DNA from 3 places in the Corynebacterium incognitum genome. Region 1 is predicted to be linked to each of the others. Evidence: predicted binding sites of a transcription regulator. Region 1 holds the regulator's gene; each other region holds the start of a gene.
What was found. Region 1 encodes LexA, which represses DNA repair genes until DNA is damaged. Its sites were predicted from a motif close to CGAACANNTGTTCG; they were not measured.

Region 1 (6,524 bases):
CCTCCTCAACCTCTGGGACTACATCCAGGATTCGCGCAACGAGCTGTCCGGCAACGCCTTCCGCAAGCGCATGAAGAAGGAATTCCTACACTACATGCGCATCCGGGAATGGTTTGATCTCGTGCGCCAATTGCAAGACGTATCCAAGCAGCTGGGTTGGGTGACTGCCAAGGACGAGGTCACCGCACGCGCCCCGGACGCGATCCATCAGTCACTGCTCGCTGGCTTGCTGTCCAACATTGGCGCTCGCGACGGCAATTCCAAGGAGTTCTACGGAGCGCGCGGCACCAAGTTCCTGATTTTTCCCGGATCCGCGCTGGCGAAGAAGCCGCCGGAATTTGTCATGGCCGCGGAGCTCGTGGAAACCTCCCGGCTGTGGGCGCGCGACGTTGCCGCGATCGATCCGGCGTGGGTGGAAAAGCTCGCGGCCGGGCTGCTCAAGCACAACTACTCGGACCCAGTATGGTCCACAAAGCGCGGCGCCGCGATGGCCACGCAGCGCTCCACGCTGTACGGGGTGACCGTGGTGGCAGACCGCCAGGTCCCCTACCACCGCGTGGATCCCGTGTTGGCTCGTGACATGTTCATCCGCCACGCCCTGATTGGCGGCGAGTGGACGACCCACCACAAGTTCTTCCACAACAACGTGCGCAAGCTAGAGGAAGCCGCGGAGATTGAGGACAAAATCCGGCGCCGTGGCGTCATCGTGGATGAGGACGCCCTGTTTGACTTCTACGACCAGCGACTGCCTGACAGCGTCACGACCTCGCGCAACTTCGACCGGTGGTGGAAGAAAAAACACCGCGACGCACCAGACTTCCTCGACTTCGACCCCGCCGCCCTGGTGGAGGATTCCTCTGCCACCGAAGCCGGCGAGGCCTTCCCCGACGCGGTGACTCGCGGTTCAATGCGCTACGAGCTGCAGTATGCGTTTTCCCCTGGCGACCCACACGACGGTGTTACGGTCCTCATCCCACTGCCGATGTTGGCTGGCTTTGATGAGGAAGGCTGGGATTGGCTCGTACCGGGTCTGCGCGAAGAACTGGTCACTGAACTGATCCGCACTTTGCCCAAACACTTGCGCCGTTCCCTGGTACCGGCGCCACAGTTTGCGCAGGCGGCTTTGCCCAAGCTGATTCCCTATTCTGGTTCCATCACGCAGCAGCTTGCTGACGTCCTGCGTTCGCTCGGCGGCAGCGGCGTCAATGCCTCAGATTTTGATCTGGCAAAACTGCCTCCCCATCTCCGCATGAATTTCGCGGCTATCAATAAAAAGGGCAAGATCGTCGACGCCGACCGCGACATCGCTCAGCTACGAGCGCGCCAGGCCGGGTCGATCTCGTCCTCGGTGTCCAAAGCCGTGCGCCGCTCCAGCGGCGCCACCACCACTGCGACTGCCACCGAATGGACGCAGGACACGCTTGGCTCCGTCGAGGAGACTGTCACAACCAAGGTGGATGGCCACGCCATCACCGCCTATCCCGGCCTCGAAGTGACGCCGCAAGGAATCGCAAAACGGATCTTCCCGACCAAGGCGGCCGCTGACGCCTCTTTGTTTAGCGCTAACCTCACCTTGCTGCTCAAGGACACATCTGTCTCCGCAAAACAGATGACCAATGGCTTGCCCCTGCAGCAGCGCGTCGCGGTGGACCATTATCCGCACGGCGGGGCTGCCGGGTTAGTCACTGATGCCAAGGTGGCCGCCATCCGCGATGAGATGGTCGGCGCAGGCGGGCCGGCCCGCAGCCCGGAGGACTTCGAACTCCTCAAAGCGAAGGTCAAGCCCACAGTCCCAACCCAGGTACGCAACACGGTGGTGACTTTGGCACCTGCCCTCGTCACCTACGCCAACTTGCACAAAGAGCTGGCCTCATGGGAAGGGCCAGCCATTGAGGACATGCAGCGCCAACTAGAGTTCCTGCTGCCTAAGAACGCTGTCACTGTCCACGGTGTACGACACCTCAAGCATCTTCCGCGCTATCTGCAGGCGATGGAGATCCGCCTTCAGGAGATGAACCACGACCCGGATAAGGACGCGGACCGCCAGGACATGGTGGGCGAAGCCTACGCGCTCCTCAACAACCGCCTGCGCCAACTGCCCGCCGGGGCGGAGCAGTCACGTGAGGTCAAAGACATTAGATGGATGATAGAGGAATTGCGCGTCAGCCTCTTCGCACAACGGCTGGGCACAGCACACCCGGTGTCCCTGCGACGCATCGACAAGGCCGTAGCGAAGCTGGGCCGTTAGGCCCCTTCGCGGGCGCGGCGACGCATGAGACGAATCTCTGACTCGAAATCCTCCGCGCTGTCGAAGGACTTGTACACCGACGCGAAGCGCAGATAAGCCACCTCGTCGAGCTCGCGCAGCGGCTCCAAAATGGCTAACCCGATCTCATTCGCATTGACCTGGGAGCTGCCGTGGCTTCGCACTGTCTCCTCGACCTCTTGGGCAAGACGCTTCAACGCGTCATCACTGACCTCGCGCCCTTGGCACGCGCGACGTACGCCTCGGATCAGTTTGTCCCGGCTAAATGGCTCAGCAAGCCCGTTACGCTTCACAACCAACAAGACGGCCTTCTCCACGGTGGTAAACCGGCCTTTGCACGACGAGCATTCGCGTCGGCGCCGAATGGCCGCACCGCCGTCCGCCATGCGGGAGTCAATTACTCGCGACTGCTGGTGGTGACAAAACGGGCAATACAATCCAGGGCCTTCCTCAACTCGTGGAGTCCATTATGACCTTTATTCTAGCCCGCGCCCTGGAAGGGCATTAACGACCCACCAGGCTAGTCGAACGGTTTAACGCACTGAAGACGAGTACTCAACTACGGCGGCAGTATCGCGGCTCACCTGAGACTGCGGAGCAGGTGAATCCGAGACGCTCTGTCCGGCGATGAGCGTACCTACGAACACAGCGAAACCGAACACAGCACCTAGTGCGATGTCCTGGCGACGAGAGCCTCGGGATTCGACTTCGTTCGCCCGATCTGTGGGCCGCAGGCCCCTCACAGCACCGTCCGACCGTTCGAAAGGCGTGGCTCGTTCCAGCGGGACCGTCCGAATGGAAGCGGCCAGATAGCTACGCCGCACGCGTGGAACACTAGGCTCCTCGTAGTCCCAGACTGCTGCAGCTGGCACTACGTTGGCAGCGTTGGAAGCTGCATAGTTGCGGTTACGAACTGGATTGATGGCGATGGTCATTGTTAGTCCTTTCATTGAATGTGTGCTCATAATAACGTCGGTGTAAGACAAAGAATTCCACATCGTTCGAATCTGTAGAGCACATGTTCGATTTCGTTTCTACGTTCGATTTATAGCAACCCCTCGAACATTTGTCCAGTTTTCCGCGCGCCCACTCGAACAAACAGGCGCACTATGCTAAAAAGTAGTTAAGTGTTCGAATCCGCTTGGTCGAACCTCACCTACGCGACAACCAGCCACACCAGCAACCAACATTGTTGAAATACTGAAGCTTTGGAGAATGCAATGACCCCACCTACTCAACCGCGCGAAGGCAAGCCTGACGTCAAGTCACTGTCCGCGCGCCAGCGCCGAATCCTTGAAGTCATCCGAGACGCCGTGGTGTTACGCGGCTATCCGCCGAGCATCCGCGAGATCGGCGACGCCGCCGGCCTGCAGTCCACCTCATCAGTGGCGTACCAGCTCAAGCAGCTGGAGGAAAAGGGCTTCCTGCGCCGAGATCCCAATAAGCCCCGCGCCGTGGATGTGCGCGATTTCAATCCAGACGAGGGCGCACGCCGCAAGCCCGGACCGCAGAGCAAGCGAGAAATAGAAGCTGCGATGCCTGAGGAAGCAAGCTCGGCAACGCTCATTCCGGTGGTGGGCCGCATTGCCGCGGGCTCCCCCATCACGGCCGAGGAAAACGTCGACTCTTACTACCCGCTCCCCGCGGAAATTGTGGGCGACGGGGAGCTGTTCATGCTGCAGGTCGTCGGCGAATCGATGCGAGATGCCGGCATCCTTGACGGCGACTGGGTTATCGTGCGCTCCCAACCGGTGGCCGAAGAAGGCGAGTTCGTGGCCGCCCTGCTGGAGGGCTCCGAAGCTACCGTAAAGGAATTCCACAAGGACTCCTCCGGGGTATGGCTGCTTCCACACAACGAGGCCTTTGCCCCCATCAAGGGCGACGAAGCCGAAATCATGGGCAAGGTTGTTTCGGTAATGCGCAAGCTTTAGCTTCGGCCTACACCCCCGAGTGTGGCTAGCACTCGTCCCACCAGTGAGGCGCCCGACTTCCCACTTCATGGAAGCGGGCGCCTTGTGAGCTGCGACAATGTTGCCGAAGCAGGCCACTTCCGCCGTGTGAACATCACACGGCGCGTGTGAACTTTGTAGCCGAAGGAAGTTACCAGTGCCGCCAGGCAAAGTTTCTGAGAAACTATAAATATTGAAGTTTCCCATTACCTAAGGAGTTGCTGATGTACGCCGATGAGCGGAGGCGCCAGATTGCTTCGTTGACTGCAGTTGAGGGGCGCGTCAATGTCTCCGAATTGGCCCGGCACTTCGACGTCACTCCGGAGACGATCCGTCGCGACCTCGCTGCGTTGGATGACTCCGGCATGCTGCACCGCGTGCACGGCGGCGCCGTGGCGGCACAAAATTTCCACACAGCCGAGGAAGCCCTGGACGCCCGCCTCCGCTCCGCACCGCAGGCCAAGGCCGCCATCGCGGAAGCCGCGCTATCATTCCTTCCGGAGGCTGGCGGCAGCATCTTCCTCGACGCGGGCTCCACAGTCCACTCTTTTGCCAGCCTAATCCGGCTCAACAACGCGGCCTCTGGTTTGTCGGTGGTCTCTAATTCCCTACCGATCGCCCTGAGCCTGGCCAACGTGCCGGACACCACCGTGCAGCTGCTCGGCGGTACCGTGCGAGCGTTGACCCAGGCTGTTGTGGGCGACATCGCACTGCGGACGATGGCACTACTGCGGGCAGATGTTGCTTTCTTGGGTACCAACGCCATCACTTTGGACAACGGGCTGTCCACGGCCGATCCCCAAGAGGCAGCTATCAAGACGACGATGGTGACCAACGCCCGCAAAGTCGTGGTGCTATGTGACGCCACCAAACTAGGCAATGATTTCCTAGTCAATTTCGCGTCCCTTGATGATGTTGACGTCATCATCACCGACTCCACCGCACCTACGTCCTTCGTGCAGGAGCTGCGCGATAAGGGCATCGAGGTCGTCGTAGCTGATCCCCGAGCGGCCAGCTACACGATTTTGTCGGATCCAATATCTGTTCACACCATCGAGGCCCGACGGCTCCCCCGCTAGCCCGGGAAAGACACGAGGCCGGGGACGTGGTCCCCGGCCCTATTCTGTCCCGCACTTACCGTAAATGATGTGCTTCTCGCGCTGCTATTAAGCGTTCGCGAGCAGTTCGCGAACAGCAGTTCGGCCTTCCACGGCGCCAGCAGCGTCGCAGGCGACGCGTGCGGCTTCTTGGCACTGCTCAAGTGTAAGCTCAGAAAGCTGCGCACCCGCCGCCGCTACGGCGGACGAGGCAGCGGACAAAGAGTTTACCCCCAGTCCGGTGAGCACAGCCGCGAGCTGCGGATCGGCCGCGGCCTCACCGCACACGCCCACAGGCACATTGTGTTCACGGGCTACCTCACAGGTCCGCTGGATGAGTCGAAGGACCGCGGGCTGCCACGGGTCAGTGAGGTAAGCCAGGTGCGGGGACAACCGGTCCGCAGCCATGGTGTACTGCGTGAGGTCATTAGTGCCGATAGATACGAAGTCAAGGTGTGGCAAGATCTTCTCCGCCATCAGCGCCACGGCGGGCACTTCCACCATCGCACCAGCAGTTAGTCCGCGCTCGCGACACAAGCCCGCGAACCACTGTGCCTCATGGGCTGTAGCCACCATAGGAGCCATGACCCATGTCTGAGCGTCTGCGCCCCGCTTCTGTGCAGCGGCCGCGATCGCGTCGAGCTGGCGAGCAAGCAGCTCCTCGTTGTCGCGAGCAATGCGAAGTCCGCGCACGCCGAGTGCCGGGTTATCTTCTTCCTCCAGGGTCGCGTAGCTAATCGGCTTGTCAGACCCCGCGTCGAGCGTGCGAATGACCACCTTGGATTCCGGGAAAGCATCAAATACCTCGGAGTATACCGCGGCCTGCTCCTCCACTGTGGGCTCTTGCGATGCCGACAGGAAGGACATTTCTGTGCGGTAAAGGCCGATGCCCTCAGCCTGTGATTCTGCGGCGGTACGCGCGGCCTTGCCATCGGCGACGTTTGCGAGCAACTGGACGCGGTGCCCATCCTTTGTCTGCGCAGGGCCACGCCACTGAGCGATGCGTGCCGACGTCTCGCGGTATTCGGCGACCTTTGCTTCTGCGGCGGCCTCATCCGCCCCGACCACGATCTGCCCCGTGGCACCATCAACGAAAAGGGGCGTGCCTGCCTGCAGTTCCTCAAGCTCCAACCCGGCGGCTACAACGCACGGAATGTCTAGCTGGCGGGCGATGATAGCGGTATGGCTGGTAGGCCCACCCAAAACGGTGAC
Region 2 (6,524 bases), 790 kb from region 1:
TGCTGACGGTAACCAGGTTGGCCCGTTTGAGGGTTCGTTGGAGCCGGGGCAGTACGCGGTGTTTACTGCGGAGTTTGCGGCGCCGGAGGCTGGTGCGGGTGAGCACCACAACGTTGCTATCGCTAAGGGTGAGGTGCCGCCGGGTGATGGTGATACCCCGCCGGGTGAGTTGGAGACCCCGCCGGATGATGGTTGGGCGAAGACTCCTTCGTTGAAGTTGACGAAGTTCATCAATGGCGATGATGCGAATGAGGCGCCAGGTGTTGAGCTGAAGCCGGGCGAGAAGATGGCCATCAAGTACGTCGTGGAAAACGATGGCCCGGTGGCGCTGAACGACGTCCGTGTTGTTGATGAGGTGACTGCGGGTCAGGATAAGGATCGTATCCAGAAGGATATTGAGGCCGAGTTGGCCAAGATTGATCCGTTTACTTTGCAGCCGGGTGAGAAGAAGGAAATCGAGATTACTGTCGACGCCCCGGCGGCGGCTGATGATCAGCACACTAACTCCGCACACGCGGAGGGCACTCCGCCGGAGCAGACGCCGCCAGATCCTGAGGAGGGTGAGCCGGAGTACCCGAACGATGGTGATACCCCGCCGGTGGAGTCGCCGGAGGATCCGGGTAATGGTCACACCCCGCCAGGTGACACCCCTCCGGGTGACACCCCGCCGGGGGAGGAACAGAAGCCGGCAATCGACGTCGAGAAGCTGATTAATGGCGACGACGCCGATACCGAAGACGCTGCGGTATCTGTGGTGCCGGGTGCAGACATGGAGTTCCGCTTTATTGTTGAAAACACCGGCAACACCGTTCTGAAGAATGTGACGCTAACCGATGACAAGATCGCCGGTGCTGACATCAAGGCGCCGGAGGGCTTCGACGGCACCCTTGAGCCGGGCGAGAAGGTTGTGTTCACCGCAACACTGCCGGCGCCGGAGGGTGAGAACGAACTGCACAAGAACACGGCGAAGGTCGTGGGTGAGGTTCCGCCCGCCGACGGCGATACCCCGCCGGGTGATGGCGATACGCCGCCGACGACCGTCGAGGACGACGATCCGGCGTATGGTAAGACCCCGGGTGAGCCGAAGCTGGAGCTGCGGAAGAAGATCAACGGCCTGGACACCACCGAGGATTCACCGGCAGTGGTGCGTCCGGGAGACGACATGATTGTCTCCTTCATCGTGACCAACACGGGCACGAAGGCAGTGGACAACGTCAAGGTCAACGATGACGTCATCCCGGCAGACCAGATCAAGGCCCCGGCGGACCGCTACAAGGTCTCGGGAGAGAAGGCTGGTGCTTTCGACGGCACACTGGAGCCAGGTGAGTACGCGGTGTTCACCGCCACCATCCCGGCACCGGAGGCCAAGGAAGGCATCGACCACCACAACCAGGCAATTGCTGAAGGTGAGGTGCCGCCTGTCGACGGCGAGACCCCGCCAGGTGGCAGGATCACCACGCCGCCGGATGATGGTTACGCAGAGACCCCGACGCTGGGAATCAAGAAGTACATCAACGGCCACGACGCCGATGAAGCACCGGGCGTGAAGGTGAAGCCGGGTGCGGATATGCAGGTGGACTACAAGGTGGTCAACACCGGTTCCGTGACGCTCAAGAACATCAACGTGAAGGACACCATCACCGCGGGTGACAACCTGGGTGAGGTGCCAGCGGATTCCATCAAGCCTGCGGTGAACAAGCTGACTGCTGACGGCAAGGAGGTGCCATTCGATGGCACGCTGAAGCCGGGTGAGGCAGTGGTGTTCACGGCCGTCGTCAAGGCGCCGAAGGCCCAGGGCATGCAGCACACGAACGTGGCTGTGGCCTACGGTGAGCCACCGGTGGAGACGCCGGAGGACCCGAAGCCGGGCGAGCCTGAGGTGCCGTCCCCGGGTGAGGGCGGCGAGGTGCCGCCAGTCGAGTCCCCTGAGGATCCGGCGAATGCGGTTCCGGACGAGGAGCCGGATGACTTCGGTGGCGAAACGCCGCCTCCGGGTAGCTCGATTCCGCCGTGGCTGCCGTTCATCCCGTTGATTCCGCTGATTCCGCTGTTTGGTGGGTCGTCGGATGGCAGCTCGCATCCGGGTAAGCCTGGTGTTCCGGGTAAGCCTGTGGAGCCGGGTGAGCCTGTGGAGCCGGGTGAGCCTGTGGAGCCGGGTGAGCCTGTGGAGCCGGGTGAGCCTGTGGAGCCGGGTGAGCCTGTGGAGCCGGGTGAGCCTGGCGAGCCTTCGGCGCCGAGTGCCCCGGGCGCTTCAGCCGAGGGGCCGGGCATGCTGGCAAACACGGGTGCCAGCGTGATTGGTCTGGCCTTGGCTGGATTGCTCGTGCTGCTGCTTGGATTGGCGCTGATGCGTCGCAAGCGTGAAGGCGAGGCCTAAACCGCGAGGTTAGGTGACGTATGAAGGCGAAGCGTCTGGGGGAAACCTGGGCGCTTCGCCTTTTACGATTTGACTGAGATGGATGCGCGGGCGATGATAGACGCTGTACATCGCCTGTTTGTTATTTGTTTGTGACAAATATGGCCCGCCGAAATGGGAGGACAACCCGATGATTCTGAGTAGCGCATTTGATTTGATTGGCGAGATTGTCAACTTCTTTTACGTGCTGTCCCTGGGTGGCTTCGACCACCTGATCTAGTGGACTTAGGCTCCCGAAGGGGCCTGCTTCACGAGGGCCATCGTGCAATGTGTGTTGCGCGATGGCCCTTTTGTTTTCTCTTGTGGCGATTGGTTCGAACGTTCGGTTAAATGATGATTAACTATGTTTGAGAGGGTTGTGTTCGAATGGGTGTTTGTTATGATGATTGGTGTCGACGGGAATAGACGAAAGGGGGCCGAAGTGAATGTACAGAACCATATCGCTGTGATTGCCGAATCTATGGCTGCGCTTCGTGGCGCCCTAGACGAGCCCGCTATTTCGTTTGACTCCCTGGAAGCGGCGATGGTTGCACTCGAAGAGGTGTGGCGTTCCAAAATATATATGGACGCACGCTTTGCCTATCTTGCGGAGGGGGCAGAGGCTGCCGGGAGGGCGGGAACTCACCACGTGGGTGACTATCTCACGCGTACGCTAGGTATCAGTGCGGCAGAAGCACGAACCCGGATCGCGGCGGGGAAAGACCTCTTTGCCCCCATCGAGCCACGGAAGGGGGAAGAAAAGGATTTTCTGCATCTCGTCGACTCCGAGCGGGGCGCCGCCATGGACATAGCACGGCAGCGCGAGGAGCGGCGAGCGAACGAAGGCAAGAAGCATCAGGAAAGTGCTCGGGAGCTTGTCATTGAAGTGGCGGCGGACAAGCTTGCAGCGATTGACTCCGAGCTGAAGCGATTGAATTCGACGGCGGCGACGAGCCGCGAGGAGTTGTATGCGGAGGCCCTGAACCAGGCGCGGGCGCGGGACGTGGATGACCTGCGGCGGTGGGTTCGTGAGCGGGTACGCGCGGCGAATCGGACATCGCGGACTGTGGCGGGGAAGAGAGATCGCCTTGCTGCACACCGCAAGCGTGAGGTGTGGTTGTCTAGGCCGGACTCTGACGGCGGCGTTCGCTTTGGGGGCTACCTTCCAGCGGGAATGGCGGCACACTTGGCAGCGGCGTTGGCAGCGGGGCGCAATGCGGGGTCAAACGTTGAGGGGAAGCCGAAAGATGACAAGCGAACTTTGCGTCAGCGGCGTGCGGACCAGCTCAACGCCATTTGCATGGGCTATGTGCATGATCCGGCTAAGGCCCGTGCGGGGCGTGCCAGCCTGGTGATCACAGGTACCGTGAACGACTTTCATGGGGTGGGCGTGGATACGCAGTTCATGACCAACACGGGGCACGAGCTCAACGCATTGGAAGTTGTACAAGCGACGAGCCAGGGGGCCGACTACTGGCTACTGTGCGAGGAGGGCTCGCAGCGCCCGCTGAATTTAGGTAGGGCGCAGCGCGGAGCGAGCTTCGAGCAGCGGCTGGTGTTGGCGGCGATGGAATTGGTGTGTTCGTGTCCTGGGTGCGACATGCCGGCGTCGGAGTGCGATGCGCACCACTTGAGAGCGTTTATTCAGGGTGGGCGAACAGATATCGAGAATCTGACTCTGCTGTGCCGCAGGCACCACACGGACAACAATGATGCGCGAGACGGCAAAAATGGGCTCGGGTACTATGCGCGGGATGCGGAATCCGGGAAAGTAGGGTGGTGTCCACCTCATGGTCCCCCGAGATTTAACACGACGGTGGCGAGGAGCCGCGCCCCTGGGGTGCGGCTGGCAACGCGGCACGGGGCGCACAGTGCAGTCCCGACCTAGTGGGTTGAGACGTGCCTGCGTCGGGAAGCGATGCTGGAGATAGCGCGCCAACCGAAGAGGAAGAGTGCGGACATGACGGCGGCAACGATGACAAACGACACAGCGGGGAACCGTCCATTGGCGGCTGCCCACGCGAGCATGCCCACAATCACGGTGCTGAGCCACACGACGCCGCCCTGTGCCCAGATGCCGAGGCGGCCTGGTTTGTCGGCGAGCGCGAGGATGCCCCAGCCGGCGAGGGCGCCCACGGCCCAAGGCCACAAGGCGTCGAGGAGGCCAAGGAGAGTGAAGGGAGGGTGGGACCAGCGGGCGATGACCGCGAAGACAGCAAGGGCGATGATGTCGAATGCCAAAGCGCGGGGTGCAGGCATGGCTACCTCAATTCTGCTGACAACGGAACGTACATCACCTAGCCTAGCTGGTCGGCGCGGGTTCTTTGACTTGGCTCAGGTTGGCGTAGTTGATTCCGCGGCGGGCGTAGTGGAACAGGTAGACGATCCACCCGATGATCGTCATGAGAACGAAGGAGATGAGCCGATAAATGAGGGCGGCGCCGGTCGCATCGACCACCGTCATCCCCGAAGCGACGAGGGTGGCGATCATCGCGGCCTCCACCGTACCCAGGCCGCCCGGGGTGACCTGCGCGGAGCCGGCCAGCTTCGTGGACACGTAGGCGAGGCCGACACCCATGACGGTGGTGTGGTTGGGGGCGGCGTCGATAAGCGGTGGAGTGCCCGTGACCGCCCAGACGCACGCCCACATGGCGGCGAGGTCGAGGAGACGGTTGAACAGAGAATAGAAGGCAACCAGGGAGAACTGGGGCCACGGCAGAGAGACGTCCTTCAGCATGCGGATCTGGGTGACCAGCGGGTCCAGCTTGTATTGGGGGACGCGGGGAATGGACCGCACCCAGCGCTCGAGCGTGCGGGGGTGGTTGGAGGCCCAGAACACGGCCGTCGTCAGCGCCAGGGCCACCACGAGCGAGGCGAGCAGCGACCACGGGGAGACGTTGGCGCCCTGCAGGAAGAAGGCCAGCAAACCGATGGCCACCAGCCACATCGTGGACAGTGCCGAGGAAATCACGAGGAAGTAGCCGCACAGCATGACCGACGCGCCCCAGGCGCGCTGCACATGGAACGTGAGCACAGCCGAGAATGCGCCGCCCACCGGGAGGGTGGTGGACCAGGCATTGGAGGCCAGGGTGATCGCGTTGGTTTCCGTGGGTTTGACGCGCACGCCACCGGCTTGCATGAGCAGGCGCATCACCTCGGCCATCGCGGTCAGCGACGCGACGGCTGCAATCACGACCAGCGCCACGGGGAGTGGGGCCGCGGTACGCAGGGTGCGGATGCCGTCGGTGAGGATGTGGGCGTGGTCGCGGAAGAACCATGCCAGCGCGGCCAAAACGACGAGGCCGATGCCCCACCGTACCCACTCCTTGTTCACGCCACGCACCGCCTTCTCTGCATATTTAAGGGACAAAACTTTGTGATTAGCCTACAAGTGCGACCGGCGGGACCAGGCAGGGCGCGCCTAGCGGTCGTCGAGCAGCGCCATGAGGGGGCGGAACGGTTGGAGCCAGGCGCCTTCGTCGGGAAGGTTGTCCAGGCTGACCCGCGGCAGGGGCTCCCGGAACACGCCCTCGATGTCCTCGAGATCAATGAACTCGATGTCGGGGTCGTTGACGGCCCAGCCGGCGTGCTCGCTGAAGCCCAACACTGTGACGGCGGTCCCGGACTCGCGGGTGCGCGCGATGATGCCGCCGAAGTTCTGGCCATCCGCCGAAGCGATGATGAGGTGGGACAGCTGCGCCGCCCGATCCTCGATATGGGCGACCATGTCCGGGTCGACGTCGGAGTCTTCCGTGGCTTTAGGCTTGGCGAAGACCGCGAAGCCCAGGTTTCGGATGGCCTCCACCCAGGTGCGGATGGAGTCGGCGCCGCCGGGGCTGACGTTGGTGAACACCGCGGCCTCGGCGGTCGCGCCGGAATCGTGGGCGAGGCCGGCGACCCAGCGGCCGAGGGCGTCGAAACGCGGGCGCTGAGCGGGGGTGGGGCGGCCGCGCAGGATGGCGCCCAGACCCATGTCGATGTTGGGCGCGTCCCAGATCAGGAGGACGTGGCCGGGAGCCTCTTCACTCTCGCTCGCAAAGGTCGCCATTTACTGCTTCTCCCACAGGTATTCCTTGATGACGTGGTCCTTATCCAGACCCTTGCCCTCAAACTTAGTGATGATTTGCCG
Region 3 (6,524 bases), 1.1 Mb from region 1:
CCCGCTCGAGCGCCATGACGGCGGACGCCCCGGCGTCGGCGGCAATCTTTGCCTGCTCCGGGTTGACGACGTCCATGATGACGCCGCCGAAAAACTGCTCCGACACACCGCGCTTGACGCGGATTGCCTGGGTTCCTGACTCCTGTGACACTGGTGAATCTCCTTCCACATCGAATTGCTATATGGATTAAGAGGTTACCGTTATTGCAGGTGGGGCGGGGCGTTTTATTCAACGACGTTCAATTATCTGAGGGGACTGGGGGTGGGTAGACTCCCCCAACGTGTCTGAATCTGAAGAAATTACCTCATCAACGCTGACCTCCCGCGCCCGCACCATCGTGACCGTGGTGGCACTCATCAACCTCGTCGGCTGCTTAGGCGAGGTCGTGGTGGCGTCCATCATTGGTTCGGCGTCGCTATTCGCAGACGCGGCGGACTTCCTCGAGGACTTCCTCATCAACCTGCTCGTGGTCACGGCGCTCGGCTGGTCCGTTGCTAGCCGACGGAAAGCCAGCTACCTGCTGGCCGGACTGATCTTGATTCCGGCGGTGGCAGCACTGGGTATGGCGGCGTGGAAAGTGGTGAGCGGCGAGATCCCAGAACCGATGACGCTGTCCGCGACGGCGTTCGTGGCGATGGTGCTCAACTTCATATGCGCAGTGCTGTTGCTGCAGCTGCGCGCGGGCAACGCCCTCATGCGTGGCGCGTGGCTGGCGGCACGCAACGACGTGGCGGCAAACCTGCTCATCCTGGGCGCGGGCGTGCTCATGATGTTCTGGGCCAGCGTGTGGCCGGACGTTATTGTGGGCGTGGCAATTGGCATCATCAACCTCTCCGCAGCGAAAGAAGTGTTTGAGCAGGCGAATGCGGAGGATCCAGAGCTGGAAGACTAGCTGCGCGCGCTGACAGTGCGGATGCCTGGGGGTCGGGCTATGCTGTGAGCGAGAGATTGTTGATCGGGGGATGACAATGGGGAAATACTTGGGCTGCGCGGGGGCGTGTGTGGCGCTGTCGCTACTACTTGTTGGGTGCGAGGACGCGGAGTCTGCTGTGGCGCCGGTTCCGGAGGTGAGCGCTGGGGCGAAGTCGGCGACTTCAGCTGCTTCGGTGCCACCGTGGGTGCCGCGGGCAGCGCCGAGGCCCGTGCGTGCGGAGAAGCCAACGCCGGTGACGACGGCGCGCCAATCGACACCCGCTGCGCCATCACCGACTCCCGGGACTTCTGCCCCACCGACACCCCATACTCAGGCACCTACGCGGGACCGAGTAGCGGCGGTACCCGCGCCGCCGAAGCGACGGCAACCGGCGGCGGCTCCGACGGTGAGGAAGAACAAGGGTGGGACTCAAGGGGCGTCGAGAAGCAAGGGCGTGTTCCGCGGGCCTGTGGTGGACGGCAAACTTATCTTGCCGCCCGGGGTGCCGACGCTACCTTCGCGCGCACCGAATCTGGCGCAGGAGGCGCTGGATGAACTGGAGAAACACCTGGGTTAGGCAGTGAATTTCAGGCCAATGATGCCGCCGATAATCATGAGGAGGAAGAGGATTTTTAGCGCGCTGGCGGCTTCCTCGCCAGTTATGAAGGAGTAGAGGATGGTGGCGGTGGCGCCGACGCCAACCCAGACGGCGTATGAGGTGCCGACGGGGAGGGACTTCATGGCCCACGCGAGGCCACCCATGGAAATAGCGCAGGAGATGACGAATACGAGGCTCGGCATGAGGCGCGTGAAGCCGACGGAGCGATCGAGGGCGATGGCCCACACGGCCTCGAAGGCGCCGGAGAGAACAAGGATAAGCCAGGGCATGGTGATGCTTTCCGGCCGTCTTGTCATCGTTCCGGGTACGGCTCCCTCGTCCGGGCCCGCGCTACTGGCGGGTCTGAGGCTTGATATTAATTCGCACAGGGCACGTTTTCAAGTGTCGAAATCTTTTTCTAAAAAGGTGTTGACAGGTGCTGGTTTAGGTGTATTATCGAACATGTAAGCGATGGAATATCAGGGTTCGGACACTTTCATGAGACTGTGGAAAGGGGGAAGCCATGAACCAAGTCACCAGGCTGGTTGCCGCGATGTCAGCAGCGATGGCGGAGCTGCGCTCGGTCATGGCGGACCCGGACGCGGTACGTTTCTCGGACGTGCACGAGGCGTTCATTGAGCTGGAGCGCGTGTGGGCAGGAAAAGCTGCTGTGGACGCCGCTTTTGCCTACGTCGCGGACCGTGATGACGCCGGCCGCCTAGTGGGTTCCTCGCAGGCGCAGGACTACCTGGTGAAGAAGCTACGCCTTTCTCAGGCGGACGCGCACGCCCGAGTGCGCGAAGGTCGAGAGCTTTTTGCCCCGCGGAAGGCGGAGCCAGGTCTGCTCGGTGGGCTGGAAGCGGTGCGCCGCGAGGAGGCTGAGCGACAGGCGGCTGCTGACAACAAGTCGGCGATTGCGCGGGGCGCGCAGGTGTCCTTCGCGGTGCTCAATATGATCGCGGCGGAACTACAGCACCTCAATGAGCACGCGGTACCAGGGCGCGAGCAGCTCAAGAAGATGGCACTGGACAAGCAGGAAGAACTGCCGCTGGATGAGCTGCGGGCGTGGCTACGCAATGAGATTTCAGCTGCGAATAAGAAGGCGCTGCGCCCGGACGGTACCAAGGACGAATACGCGGCGGTAAAGAAGCGCCGGTTGAGCATCAGCCGACCTGACGCGGACGGCGGTGTGCACCTACACGGTTACGTGGACGCGGCAACGGCGGCACTGCTGAAGGCTGCCTTCTCCCCTGCGCGACATTCCGGAAGCGCGGGCCTGACTCCGGAAGAGGATAAGCGGACGTACCCGCAGCGTATGGCTGACCAGCTGGCGGCGATTGTGGGGAACTACTTGGGATCGCAACAGGCGGCGCGCTACGGACTGGGCTCGGTGATGATCGCGACCACGCTGGAAGAACTGGAATCGTTGACGCCGTCGAGCCGGTTGGCCACCACGGTGGGCGTGGAGCTGCGTCCGCTGGATGTGCTTCGGCTGGGCGCGGCGCAGCATGACTTGCTGTGCGTCGTGAACGAACAGGGCCAGCCGCTAGAGCTAGCTCGGGCGGCGCGCACAGCGACGCTGTGGCAAAAAGTAGCACTGGCAGCCTCCGAACTGGTGTGCACGCACCCAGGATGTGACCGTTCGTGGCAGGACTGCGATGTTCACCACCTGCAGGCGTGGGCGCACGGCGGGGCGACGGACCTGAAAAACCTCACGCTGCTGTGCCGGCGTCACCATGTGGACAACAATGACCGGCGCGATGGGGTGCGAAACATGGGGTATGCGGAACGATGTCGCGAGACAGGACGGGTGGGGCTCAAGAGACCGGGAAGCCACCGGCTGAAATTCAACGATCACCCGGCGGCGGCGCGGGCGCCGGGGCGGAAACTGGCGCGGGCGGCGAATGATCCGCCGGACGTGACGCTGGCCGGTTAAGGCTAGTGATGGTGGGGATTGATGTGCGGGAATGCGCGGTGCCGCCCGCGGGTTGTGGCGCGCCCGCAGGCGGCATTGGGGTGCCTGGGTGAAAATGTGGGCATGGTCTTAGCACCGGATTCGTGGCACGCTAGAGATATGAAAATCGCATTCTTGGGAACCGGACGCATGGGAACCGAACTGGCGCGACACCTGCTTCGCGACCACGAGGTCACAGTATGGAACCGCACGGCAGCAAAGGCGCAGCCCCTGTTGGACGAGGGCGCGGCATGGGCCGACAGCCCCGCAGCGGCCGTGGCGGCCGGGGATATCGTGTTCACGAGCCTGTTCGGCCCAGATGACGTACGCGAGGTGATCATGGAGCCGGAGCTCATCCCGGAGGGCATGACGTGGGTGGACACCACGACCGTGTCGCCGGCGGCGGCCGCGGAGTTTGCGGCGGTGCCAGGCTACGTGCACGCCCCGGTCGTCGGGTCGTTGGGCCCGGCGCGCGCGGGCGAGCTAGGCGTGTACGTGGGCACCCCGGACGCGTCGCGTCGCGAGACCGTGCTGGACCTAGTGCGGCCGTGGGCGGGCGCCGAAAAACTCATCGGGGTGGATTCGGCCCCGAAGGCCGCCACGGGCAAACTGCTGGCCAACCTCGCCCTGGCGGTGACCGCCGAAGGTGTACTGGAGGCCCTGCGCCTGGGCACCTCGAACGACCTGAGCGAGGGAGAGGTCTTGGACATGCTCTCCATCACGGGCCTGGCCTTCATGAAGAACATGAAGGAGCCGTTCATCCGCGGCGAGCGACCGACGGCGCCGGGCGACTTCACCGTGGACGCCCTGTGCAAGGACTCCAAGCTCATGGTGGACTCCACCGCGGGCGGGGCGGAGGCGCTGCCAGCGGTGGCGGCAGCCATCGGCGAATTTGAGAAGCAGCAAGACCTCGGCCACGGCAACGAGGACTTCTCCTCCATCTTCGTGTACCGCGAGGACTGACTATGCACGCGGTGGAGCGCAGCTAGCCGACGAAACCCTCGCCCGCGCGCCAGGTCTTCGTCACTGCGACCTGGGTCACGGACTCCTTGTGCTCGACGTTGGCCACGCGGACGAAGTCGGCACGCACCTCGTCGCGGCGCAGGGTGGCGCGGGTGTAGCCGTGCGCATCGAAGTCGAGGTGCTTGACCCAGGGGTTGGCGTCGCGAAGCAGGCGCTCCACGAGCCGCGAGGTGCCGTTGTTGGGCGTGTGCTCGATGCCGGTCCTTTGGGTGAGCAGGTCGTCGACGTTGGGCGAGGTCACCGACGTGCAGACCAGCTCGAGGCCGATCTCTTTGCGGCCATGGTAGAGGGAATTGGCCCACTCCGAGTGGATGTCGCCGGTGAGGAACAGGACGTTGGATCCGTGGTCGGCAAGCAGCTTGAGCAGGCGGTCGCGCTCGGCGTCGTAGCCGTCCCACTGGTCGGAGTTCAACGCCACCCCGGACGCCTGTTGCTTGAGGAAGGCCAGGGCCTCGTTGGCGTCGCGGTTGTCCGGGGTATCCGGCAAGGTGAGCAGCTTGAACGGCGAGACCATGACCGAGTTGCCCAGCAGGTTCCACCTGGCCGTCGACCGGCCCACCGTGGCGCCCACCCAGTTGAACTGCTCCGCGCCCAGCATGGTGCGGTCAGGGTCGCCGAAGTTGGCGGTCGAGGTCTCAGCGTCGCGGTAGGTGCGCAGGTCCATCATGGTCAACTCAGCGAGGTTGCCGAAGGTGAAGGTGCGATAGAGCCGCCCCTGCTCCGAGGCGGTGGTGCGCCGCATGGGCTGCCACTCGAAGTAAGCCTGCATGGCCGCCGCGCGGCGGGCGTCCCAGGGGCCCTCGCCGGAGCCGTGGTTCTCCGCGCCGCCGCGCCAGGAGTTGTTGGCGGTCTCGTGGTCGTCCCACATGACGATCCAGGGCGCGGCAGCGTGTGCGTCCTGCAGGTTCTGGTCGGTGCGGTACTGGCCGTAGCGGATGCGGTAGTCCTCGAGGGTCAGGATCTCGCGCTCCGGGTGGCAGGCTCGCACCACGCCGTGCTTGCCGGCGTACTCGCCGGTGCCGTATTCGTAGATGTAGTCACCGAGGAAGGCGACGAAGTCCAGGTCGGCGCCGTGATCGGCCATGTGCCGGTAGGCGGAGAAATAGCCGGCCTCCCAATTCGCGCAGGAGGCGAGGGCAAAATTGAGCTTGTCGACGTCCGCGTCCTTGGCCGGCGCCGTCTTGGTGCGCCCCACAGGCGAGACTGCACCCGCATGCGGGCCATCGGTGACGGTGAAGCGGTAGTAGTACTCGGTGCCGGGCCGGAGGCCGCCGGCGTCGATATGGAGGGTGTGGTCTGACTCGGCGCTGGTGGTGGCCTCGCCGCTGGCGGCGACGGCGGTGAAGGCGCGGTCGGCGGCCAACTCCCAGCGCACCGCGGTGGCGGCGCCCAGGGTGGATCCGGGCAGCGCGTCGCGATCCGGGGTGACGCGGGTCCACAGGATGACGGAGGTGGGCAACGGGTCGCCGGAGGCCACGCCGTGCAGGAAGGGCAAGTCGCCGGCGGGTTGGCTCTGTGCCCCAGTGGCTGCGGCAGGAAGGGCCACCGCGGTGGTGGCGGCCGTGGCGGTGGTGGCGGCGAGGCCGCGGAGCAGGCTGCGTCGGGAAAGTTCGTGAGACATAGCTTCGATGGTCTGCTCGGGCGGGCACGTGCGCAATCGAAGGGCGCGGGGGTTCACCAAGGTTTTACTTTCTCGAAACAACTACTTCAGGTGGTTCTCTCTTTTTTAACCGCGCGTGCACACAGGCGTTACCCGCGGGTGGTTTCATGGCCGGGTACTTCAGGCAAAATTTAAATCAGTTAAGGACAACTCCACAATGCTCAAGAAGGTCGCGCTCACCGCCGCACTGACCACCGCGCTCGCCCTCACCCCCGCCGCGGCCACGGCCGCCGACTCCCCCATCTACCGTCTTGTACTCGGCGTGGGCGCCACCGCGAGCGACGCCACCTTCTCCTGGCGCACCCACCACCGCGGGGCGGAGGCCGTGGAGATCTGGGAGACCACCAACCCCGAGTCCCGCCGCCGCATCGAGGC

Region 2: the regulator LexA is predicted to act here: its motif matches at 2,621-2,634, upstream of H0194_RS04880 (HNH endonuclease signature motif containing protein).
Region 3: the regulator LexA is predicted to act here: its motif matches at 1,970-1,983, upstream of H0194_RS07055 (HNH endonuclease signature motif containing protein).

The regions. Positions count from the first base shown of each region.
Region 1 covers NZ_CP059404.1:248,205-254,728, forward strand. The annotation lists gene hrpA (ATP-dependent RNA helicase HrpA) at 1-2,248, shown strand, start outside; gene nrdR (transcriptional regulator NrdR) at 2,245-2,703, opposite strand; gene lexA (transcriptional repressor LexA) at 3,487-4,197, shown strand; gene H0194_RS01215 (DeoR/GlpR family DNA-binding transcription regulator) at 4,440-5,294, shown strand; gene ptsP (phosphoenolpyruvate--protein phosphotransferase) at 5,382-6,524, opposite strand, start outside.
Region 2 covers NZ_CP059404.1:1,043,142-1,049,665, reverse strand. The annotation lists gene H0194_RS04885 (collagen-like triple helix repeat-containing protein) at 1-2,377, shown strand, start outside; gene H0194_RS04880 (HNH endonuclease signature motif containing protein) at 2,760-4,283, shown strand; gene H0194_RS04875 (DUF3054 domain-containing protein) at 4,280-4,654, opposite strand; gene H0194_RS04870 (lysylphosphatidylglycerol synthase transmembrane domain-containing protein) at 4,698-5,765, opposite strand; gene H0194_RS04865 (NYN domain-containing protein) at 5,817-6,443, opposite strand; gene trmB (tRNA (guanosine(46)-N7)-methyltransferase TrmB) at 6,444-6,524, opposite strand, start outside.
Region 3 covers NZ_CP059404.1:1,520,560-1,527,083, reverse strand. The annotation lists gene pdxS (pyridoxal 5'-phosphate synthase lyase subunit PdxS) at 1-151, opposite strand, end outside; gene H0194_RS07070 (cation transporter) at 282-893, shown strand; gene H0194_RS07065 (hypothetical protein) at 1,029-1,469, shown strand; gene H0194_RS07060 (DMT family transporter) at 1,488-1,802, opposite strand; guanidine-III (ykkC-III) riboswitch at 1,813-1,879, opposite strand; gene H0194_RS07055 (HNH endonuclease signature motif containing protein) at 2,036-3,448, shown strand; gene H0194_RS07050 (NAD(P)-dependent oxidoreductase) at 3,587-4,429, shown strand; gene H0194_RS07045 (alkaline phosphatase D family protein) at 4,452-6,110, opposite strand; gene H0194_RS07040 (purple acid phosphatase family protein) at 6,307-6,524, shown strand, end outside.